3 regions of the Mycobacterium lehmannii genome follow, and region 1 is predicted to be linked to each of the others. Evidence: predicted binding sites of a transcription regulator. Region 1 holds the regulator's gene; each other region holds the start of a gene.

Region 1 (3,256 bases):
TTCTACAGTCCCGCGACAGGGGCGCGAGTCGTCACCGGTCAGGTCCTGGCCAAGTACGAAAGCCTCGGTGGGCCCGAGGGGGATCTCGGATTTCCGATCGCCAGTGAGGCCGACGGCGGGCTGCCCACCGCGAGCCGGATGGCGCGCTTCGCCGCCGACGACAAACCGGTGATCTTCTGGACGCCGGACCACGGCGCTGTGCTGGTGCGCGGCGCGATGAGTGCGGCGTGGGACAAGCTCGACGGCGCGGAGGGGACGCTCGGCGCACCGATGGCCGACCAGTCCGAGAAGGGCGACGTCATCACGCAGCGGTTCACCGGAGGCGTGGTCAACTGGAATCGGTCAACCGGTGAGTTCAGCACCGAGCCGCCCAACCTCGCGACCGAGTTGGCCGGCCTGGAGGTCCCCGCCGAGCAGGGCCCCGATACGGCCGGCACGCCGCGTGCGTCGGACTCCGGTGGTGACGGGAACTGGTTCGCCTTCAGCTGGTGGTGGCTGCTCGCGATCGTGCCGGTGCTCATCCTCGTTGGCCTGGTGGCGTTTGCGAGCCTGCGCAACCGGCGTCGTAACGACGTCGATCGACCCGGACCCGTCGAGGACCACTACGACGACTCGTACGGCGCCGAGGCCGAACAGGCCTACAGCACACTGGGTTCGGGGGCAGCCGGGGCGGGCGGCGGGGATCCGTCCGCGGCGATGTTCGGCGATCGGTATGCCACTGAGGGTTTGGGCGCGTTGTCTGCGTCGGGGGAGTCGGGCTCGGCGTCATCGGCCAATCCCTGGGAGGCGCCGTCGCCGGACTTCGGTGGTGCCTCGGACACGTCGGCATTCGCCGCGGGTGAGGAGAACCCGGACAATGTCGACACCGCGCCGACCCGGATACAGAGTTCCGGAGAGGCCGGCATCGCCGCGGAGCGCCTGGCCGCCGGCGCGGGTGAGACCGCCGGCGAGCAGGACGGTGCGCCCGAGGACCGCGACGCGCTACCCGATGAGCGCGACGCGCTACCCGAAGAGCGTGACGACGAGCTGTACGGGGCGTCTGACGAGCGTGGCGCGTTGTTCGAGGAGCCCGACATGGGGTACGAGGAACGCGATATACCCGCCTTGTCGGTGGAACGTGAACCTCCGCAACGGGATCCGCTGACCGACACGGGCCGTCACGCCAAGATCGTCATCGACGAGCCGGAAGTGCCCAGCCCGGCGTTCCGCCTTCCGTTCAGTGACTCCGGGCAGGCGCCCGAGGGTTACCCGATCAAGGCCGACACCCAGTCGGGGCTCTACTGGCTTCCCACCTCGGCCGAATACGATGAGGTACAAGCCGAAATCTGGTTCTCCAGCGAGGAATTCGCGCGCACGAACGGCTTCGTCCGGGCCGACTAGATCTTCCGTATGACGGTGACGACCTTGCCCAGCACCGCGGCGTCGTTACCTGGAATCGGATCGAAGGCCGGGTTGTGCGGCATCAACCACACCTGCCCGCGTGTGCGTTTGAACGTTTTCACCGTGGCTTCGCCGTCGATCATCGCGGCCACGATGTCCCCGTTGTCGGCGACGTTCTGTTGACGCACGACCACCCAGTCGCCGTCGCAGATCGCGGCGTCGACCATCGAGTCGCCGACGACCTTGAGCAGGAAGAGCGAGCCCTCGCCGACCAGTTCGCGCGGCAGGGGGAAGACGTCTTCGACGGCCTCCTCGGCCAGGATCGGCCCGCCCGCGGCGATGCGCCCGAGCACCGGTACGAACGTCGGCTCCGGCAGGGCATCGGAGCCGGCGACGTCGGTGGCGACGATCGGAGTCACGTGGTCGTCGGCGCCGCGCACGTCGACGGCGCGCGGCCGGTTGGGGTCGCGCCGCAGGTAGCCCTTGCGTTCGAGCGTGCGCAGTTGATGCGCGACTGAGGATGTGGAGGTCAAGCCAACCGCATCGCCGATCTCCCTGATGCTCGGTGGATAGCCACGGTTGGTGACCGATGCGCGGATCACGTCGAGGATGGTGCGCTGACGCTCGGTGAGCCCAGAGTCCACAGATCTGGCCCCGCCTGTGCCGTCCCGATTATCGCTGCTGGAGTCCATGCCGCCGAATGTAACCCGCGGCACTCGATTAATCAAACATGTGTTCGAGGCGTGTCGGAGTCGGGGTGCCTCAGGAAGTCGCGGAAATCGCGCATCGATTTTCTGTCGGTGGCCTGTCCTATCGTTTCACAACAGTTCGATCACACGTTCTATCTTTCGAACATGTGATCGACTATCTTCGAACACAAGAGCGAAAGCAGCGGATCGGAAGGCAGGCAGATGACCGTTCTCGACACCCACGAATTCCAGGCCCCGCGCGTGGTCAGGACCGGTATCCGGCCTCCAGGCGCCCGTCGTCGGCACCCCGCGGCCACCCGGCCGGGCGGAGCGGCGGTCCGCTATCGCGGAACCGGCGTGCTGATGTCGCGAGCATCGCACCGACGGCGACCGATCACTCCCGCCACCACGGTGCTCCTGTCCTTGGTCGCGGCGGGAATCACGATGTGGCTCGGCCTGGTCGCGCAGTTCGGCGGCGTTGTGGGCACCACGTCGACCGCGGTGCCGGAGCGCCTCGCGGTGGTGCAGGTCCAGACCGGCGAAAGCCTGCAGCACGTCGCCATGCGTGTGGCCCCCGACGCGCCCGTGAGCCAGGTGATGGAGCGGATCAGCGAGCTCAACCAGCTCGACTCGCCCGCACTGGACGCCGGCCAGACACTGATCGCGCCGGTCGGCTGACGGTCACCGGCCGGCCAAACAGCTTGCTGCGCAGACATGTTCACCGACAGATCGGCCGACTATGTGCCGTTCAGCCCGGTGCTGGGCTTTCGCAACCCGCCGCGGGTACGCTCGGAGAGGTTCGAGTTGGTCCTCTGTTGGCGCGGCGAAGGAGCGGTGATGCACTGTCCGTTCTGCCGTCACCCGGATTCGCGTGTGGTCGACTCGCGGGAAACCGACGAGGGCCAGGCCATCCGGCGGCGGCGATCATGCCCGGAGTGCGGACGTCGGTTCACTACGGTCGAGACCGCCATCCTGGCCGTCGTCAAGCGCAGCGGTGTCACTGAGCCGTTCAGCCGCGAAAAGGTCATCAAGGGAGTGCGCAGGGCGTGCCAAGGCAGTCAGGTCGACGAGGACGCATTGAATCTGCTGGCACAGCAGGTCGAGGACACCGTGCGCGCCGCGGGATCGCCCGAGATCCCCAGCCACGAAGTGGGACTCGCCATCCTGGGGCCGCTTCGCGATCTCGA
Region 2 (3,256 bases), on a different contig from region 1:
CACTCCGCATGCCGCCGGACACGCGCAGCCTGCCGACGGCCGATCTCGAACCGTTACGATCCAGTTCATCGCGCACGAAAGGAGCACCCAAGCGGTGGCCAAGCGTGGACACATGCGCGCGCGCCGGGGTCGCGGGATGCGCGGGCCCTTACTCCCCCCGACCGTGCCGGGCTGGCGCAGTCGCGCCGAGAGGTTCGACATGGCGGTGCTGGAGGCCTACGAGCCGATCGAGCGGCGTTGGCAGGACCGGCTGGCGACACTGGACGTCGCGGTGGACGAGATACCACGCATTGCGCCCAAGGATCCCGACAGTGTGCAGTGGCCGCCGGAAGTGATCGCCGACGGGCCGATCGCGCTGGCCCGGCTGATCCCGGCGGGCGTGGACGTCAGGGGGAACGCCACACGCGCGCGAATTGTGCTGTTTCGCAAACCAATCGAGCGGCGGGCCAAGGATTCAGTCGAGCTCGAGGAGCTGCTGCATGAAATCCTGGTGGCTCAGGTCGCCACATATCTGGGCGTCGAGCCTTCCGTCATCGACCCGACGATCGACGACGACTGATCTCGCGGCTCAGATGATTCCGCGCTTGAGGCGGCGACGCTCGCGCTCGGACAGGCCGCCCCAGATACCGAAGCGCTCGTCATGCGCCAACGCGTAATCCAGGCAGGCGTCGCGCACCTCGCAGCCCTGGCAGATGCGCTTGGCTTCGCGCGTCGAGCCGCCCTTCTCCGGAAAGAACGCCTCGGGGTCGGTTTGGGCGCACAGCGCCTTCTCCTGCCAGAGTTCGTCCTCCGGTGTCAGTGCCGGCGCCACCTCGATCGGGTCGGGCACCAAACTCAGTTGGGGACGCCGGGGCGTCTCAACCGGTGCCGGTTCCGAATGGGCGTGCGGCGCGCTGTCTACTGAGCCGAAGACTCGGCTGTCGAACCGAACCAGACGATCGAAATCGCCGTACTCAAAAGACATCTTCCGCCTCCTCACCTGGTCTCGTTGATCCCCTATAAGTGGCCCGCAGAGATGCGGAACACTTCCAATTCGAACAAGTGATCGAATCTCGGTCTGCGGCACCGGAACCGGATGGCCTACCGGGAAATGACACTGCTGTGATTACACACGCGTCAGTCGCCCTGGTCAAGCTCTAGAACAGGAATTCATACCATTCCGTGATCGAAATACGGCGAGTCGTGACCTCGGCGTGTCCATCACACTCCCGCCCACCGGCCCGGGCCGCCGCTCCTGCCCGTACCGAATTCGGTTGGACGGCCTACGCTCGGTCGATGTGAAGGTCACCGTACTGGTCGGCGGCGTCGGCGGCGCCCGCTTCCTGCTTGGCGTGCAACATCTGTTGGGGCTTGGGCAGTTTGGTGGCGCCAAAGGTACTGCTGGGACTGATGATACTGCTGAGCACGAATTGACTGCAGTGGTCAATGTGGGTGACGACGCGTGGATGTTCGGCGTGCGGATCTGTCCGGACCTCGACACCTGCATGTACACCCTCGGCGGAGGTATCGATCCCGAACGCGGCTGGGGACATCGCAACGAAACCTGGCATGCCAAGGAGGAACTCGCGGCCTACGGCGTGCAGCCCGACTGGTTCGGCCTCGGAGACCGGGACCTGGCGACACATCTCGTGCGCAGCCAGATGTTGCGCGCGGGCTATCCGCTGTCGCAGGTGACCGAGGCGCTATGTGCGCGATGGGCCCCCGGGGCAAGGCTGCTGCCCGCCAGTGACGACCGCAGCGAAACCCACGTCGTCATTACCGATCCCGGACCCGGCGAGTACGCAGGCGAGAAACGTGCCATCCACTTTCAGGAGTGGTGGGTGCGATACCGGGCGAAAGTACCAACGCACAGCTTCGCTTTCGTCGGCGCCGAAAAGGCCACTGCCGGACCCGGCGTCGCCGAGGCCATCGAAGCCGCCGACGTCGTGCTCATCGCGCCGTCCAACCCGGTGGTGAGCATCGGCGCGATCCTGGCCGTACCCGGTATCCGCGGCGCGCTGCGTTCCACACCGGCGCCGGTCATCGGCTACTCCCCGATCATCGGCGGAAAGCCGTTGCGCGGCATGGCCGATGAATGCCTGTCGGTGATCGGCGTGCCGAGCACGTCCGAAGCCGTGGGCAAACACTACGGCGCGCGCTCCGGTGTCGGCATCCTCGACGGCTGGTTGGTGCACGAGGGAGACGGCGCGGCGATCGACGGTGTCGACGTGCGTGCGGTGCCACTGCTCATGACCGACCCCGAGGTCACCGCCGAGATGGTTCGCGCCGGAATGGATTTGGCAGGCGTGAAGCCATGAGCGGCGGCGACCCCGGCTCAACGGCGCCCCCGAGCGGCGACCCCGGCTCAACGGCGCCGCCGAGCGGCGACCATGGCTCGGCCGCCGCGGTGGAGCTGCTGCCCATTGCGGGGTTGCCCGAGTTCCGCCCCGGCGACGACCTTGCCTCGGCGATCGCCGAGGCCGCGCCGTGGCTGCGTGACGACGACATCGTCGTGGTCACCAGCAAGGTGATGTCGAAGTGCGAGGGCCGCATCGTCGATGCGCCGATCGACCCCGAGGAGCGCGACGTGCTGCGACGCAGGCTCATCGACGCCGAGGCGGTCCGCGTGCTGGCGCGCAAGGGCCGCACGCTGATCACCGAGAACGCGATCGGCCTGGTTCAGGCCGCAGCTGGTGTCGACGGCTCCAACGTCGACTCCGCCGAACTCGCGCTGCTGCCAACCGATCCCGACGCCAGCGCCGCGGCACTGGCGTCCGCGCTGCGCGAGCGGCTCGGCGTGACGGTCGGCGTCGTCGTCACCGACACCATGGGCCGGGCCTGGCGCAACGGGCAGACCGACGTGGCGATCGGCGCGGCCGGCGTGACCGTGCTGCACGGTTACGGCGGTTCGGTCGACCGGCACGGCAACGAACTGATCGTCACCGAGATCGCGGTGGCCGACGAGATCGCCGCGGCAGCGGATCTGGTGAAGGGCAAGCTGACCGACATCCCGGTCGCGGTGGTGCGCGGGTTACGGCTGCCCGACGACGGTTCCACCGCGCGCCGGCTGGTGCGGGCGGGCGAGGAGGACCTGTTCTGGCTCGGCACCGAGGAGGCCATCGCGCTCGGCAGGAGTCAGGCGCAGCTGCTGCGCCGATCGGTGCGGCAGTTCACGGCCGAGCCCGTAGATCCGGAGCTGGTGGAATCCGCTGTCGCCGAGGCCCTCACGGCGCCGGCGCCGCATCACACCCGACCGGTGCGGTTCGTGTGGTTACAG
Region 3 (3,256 bases), on a different contig from region 1:
ACACCAACTCAAAGGTGTGCCCGGGGAATGGCCACTGCTCGCCGCCACCTAGAACGGCGGAGGTCTGTTGCGCTCGTCGGCGTAGGGCTGGTTGCGCTGACGCTCCGCTTCGATGGCGGCGGCGCGGCTCTGCTCGCGGGTTCGGTTGCGGCGCGGCATCTTCAAGCAACGGGCCGCATCGTCGATAAGGTCGACGCTGGGGTCGACCACCGCGGGCGCGGTCGGCCGGCACAGCGACGGGAACAGCAGCTTGCTACCTGGATGCGTGGTGTACTTCTGCCCGCCCGGTGAGAGCCACTCGACAGTGCCGTCGGGATGTTGTCGATCGCGCCAACCGATGAACGTCTTGTAGAGATGGTGAATTCGGCACAGGCACTTGAGGTTCGACGCTTGCGTGGCACCCCGTGGATAGGGGATGGTGTGATCGATGTCGCAACGGATGGCCGGCTTGTCGCAGTTTGGGAAGCGGCACGTCAGGTCGCGGCAGCGGATGAACCACGCCAGGGCCGCCGAGGGATTTCGTCGCCTTTCCGGAGGCGCATCCCCTGGGTGTTTCACGGGGCGACGCCGAGCGACGGCCAGCTTGGCGGCCACAATCGGGGCAGGCACCACGCCGCGGCCCATCACAAAACCTGGCGATGTCGCGGCCGGGCCTCCCAGGCTGGGATCGTCGGGTTCGACCGCCTCGACTGGCTTGTCACCGTCCAAATCCGCTGGGGTTTCGTCATTTAACGTGTCTTCGCTCGCCACGACGTGCACCATCACGTTGTCGACGGTGAGACCCGCGGCAGGGCACTCGTCCGAACCACACGCACACGGCAGCGCTTGCGCGCCGTTGACGGCGGCGGCGAGGGCGTCGGCGCGGCGCTGCTCTTGGGTGCGGGGGTCGTTGTCACACACCGTCGCGGCCAAGGCTTCGAGGCGTTGGTCGATCGACTCACCGTCGTGGGCGAAAACCGTCGCCTCGATGTAGGCGACGCCCAAGCCATTCTTACTGTTCCTCACGTCGACGTAGCGGGTGCGGGAGCTGTTCTCGGCACGGCGCACCGCGGCGGGGTCGAAGCGGTCGACCCAGTAGTCGATCGAGGTCTGCAACTTCATCGATGACAGCGTCGTCCACCCCTCGACGTGCGCAGCGATCGCGGCATCGACGTTGGCCAGCGCGTCGCGGTCTTGGATCAAGCGGGTGCGAGACACGATGGTGGTCACCTCGCGGTAGGAGATGGCGCCGGTCAGGAACACCGCGTTGACGCCGGGAAGACGGTCACGCAGGGTGATCGCGGTCTCCAGCAGGGATGCGGCTATTCCGAGCGACACACGCTGGGCGGGGGCGATCTCGGCGGCAACCGCGGCGTAATTGTCGAGGATCCATTGGTCGCGTTCGGCCGAGCCGTCGGCGGCGTACATCCGATCCAACACATCGGCCGCCGCCGAGAGCCGGCGCGCGCAGGCGGCGTTCTCGATGCGCGCCCACGCACCGGCCGCTCCGGCACCGCTAGTGCCGTCGGCCGCCTGAACCAGCTGTTCGAACATACTAGCGAATTTAGCCACGGGGACAGACGCGGGTCGGCCGCCAGTGCACTCCGTCGCCCAACCTGTAGATGAACCTGAGCTTGGGGATAACGTGCGCTTTCGTCGGGATTCAGGCGTACGCGCGCATTTCTGATGAGGCAACGGGGGATGGAGGACCCAAGTGGTTCGAACACAAGTTCGATACACTGCAACCATGGGCTGGCATACCGGGCCACCGAGCTGGGTGGAAATGGAGCGGGTGCTCAACGGCAAACCGCGCCGCGCCGGCGCTTGGCCCATCGACGAGCAGATCGGCGACGGCGGCGACAGCCCGGCCTGGTCCAGTAGGCGAGGCGAGTACCAGCCACTCGACGTCGAGCGACCCACGTCGACGGTTCCCTACGCCGAACTGCACGCGCATTCGGCTTACAGCTTCCTCGACGGCGCCAGCACGCCGGAGGAACTGGTCGAGGAGGCGGCCCGACTGGACCTGCGGGCGATCGCGCTGACCGACCATGACGGCCTCTACGGCGTGGTGCGCTTCGCCGAAGCCGCCAGGGAACTGGAGATGTCGACGGTATTCGGCGCCGAACTGTCCCTCGGCGGGGGCAACCGGACCGAAGACCCCGATCCGCCCGGCCCGCACCTGCTGGTGCTCGCGCGCGGCCCCGAGGGCTACCGGCGGTTGTCACGCGAACTCGCCAAGGCGCACCTGGCCGGCGGTGAGAAGGGCAAGCTGCACTACGACTATGACGCGCTGACCGAGGCCGCAGGCGGACACTGGCACATCCTCACCGGCTGCCGTAAAGGGCATGTCCGACAGGCGCTTTCAAAAGGCGGTCCGCAGGCCGCCGCCACCGCGCTGGCTGACCTGGTCGACCGCTTCGGCCGCGACCGGGTCAGCGTCGAACTCACCCATCACGGGCACCCCTGTGACGACGAATGCAACGCCGTCCTTGCCGAGCTGGCGCCCCGGTTCGGCCTGAGCGTGGTCGCCACCACCGCCGCGCATTTCGCCGAACCGTCGCGGGGCCGGCTTGCCATGGCGATGGGGGCGATCCGCGCCCGGCACTCGATGGACGAGGCCGCCGGTTACCTTGCCCCGCTGGGCGGTTCGCATCTGCGGTCGGGTGAGGAGATGGCCCGGCTGTTCGCCGACCGGCCTGAGGTGGTGACGGCCGCGGCCGACCTCGGTGAGCAGTGCGCGTTCGGTCTTGCGCTGATCGCACCGCAGTTACCGCCGTTCGACGTCCCCGACGGCCACACCGAGGACAGCTGGCTGCGTCATCTGGTGATGGAGGGCGCGCACCGGAGATATGGCCCACCGCAGCGGGCGCCGCGCGCATACGCGCAGATCGACCATGAGCTGAAAGTCATTGAGCAGCTGACCTTTCCCGGGTACTTCCTGGTGGTCCACGACATCACCCGGTTCTGCAGGGAGAACGGCATCCTGGCCCAGGGCAGGGGATCGGCGGCCAATTCCGCGGTCTGCTATGCCCTCGGCGTCACCAACGTGGACCCGGTCGCCAACGAATTGCTGTTCGAACGCTTCCTGTCCCCGGCGCGCGACGGCCCACCCGACATCGACATCGACATCGAATCGGACCTGCGGGAGAAGGCCATTCAGTACGTCTACGACCGCTACGGCCGCGACTACGCCGCCCAAGTGGCCAACGTCATCACCTACCGGGGTCGCAGCGCGGTACGCGACATGGCCCGCGCACTGGGCTTCTCGCAAGGTCAG

What was found. The regulator LexA, encoded in region 1, represses DNA repair genes until DNA is damaged. The targets are predictions, from matches to a motif close to CGAACANNTGTTCG.
Region 2: cofD (2-phospho-L-lactate transferase) is a predicted target of LexA. The motif match lies at 1,035-1,048, and genes of this name have one in related genera.
Region 3: AU192_RS03100 (error-prone DNA polymerase) is a predicted target of LexA. The motif match lies at 1,700-1,713, and genes of this name have one in related genera.

What each region holds. Positions count from the first base shown of each region.
Region 1 covers NZ_LQIR01000012.1:44,605-47,860, forward strand. The annotation lists gene AU192_RS08105 (LGFP repeat-containing protein) at 1-1,380, shown strand, start outside; gene lexA (transcriptional repressor LexA) at 1,377-2,072, opposite strand; gene AU192_RS08115 (LysM peptidoglycan-binding domain-containing protein) at 2,292-2,747, shown strand; gene nrdR (transcriptional regulator NrdR) at 2,907-3,256, shown strand, end outside.
Region 2 covers NZ_LQIR01000006.1:52,725-55,980, forward strand. The annotation lists gene AU192_RS05390 (metallopeptidase family protein) at 137-559, shown strand; gene AU192_RS05395 (WhiB family transcriptional regulator) at 569-838, opposite strand; gene cofD (2-phospho-L-lactate transferase) at 1,278-2,297, shown strand; gene AU192_RS05405 (coenzyme F420-0:L-glutamate ligase) at 2,294-3,256, shown strand, end outside.
Region 3 covers NZ_LQIR01000002.1:63,321-66,576, reverse strand. The annotation lists gene AU192_RS03110 (adenylate/guanylate cyclase domain-containing protein) at 1-52, shown strand, start outside; gene AU192_RS03105 (HNH endonuclease signature motif containing protein) at 49-1,533, opposite strand; gene AU192_RS03100 (error-prone DNA polymerase) at 1,727-3,256, shown strand, end outside.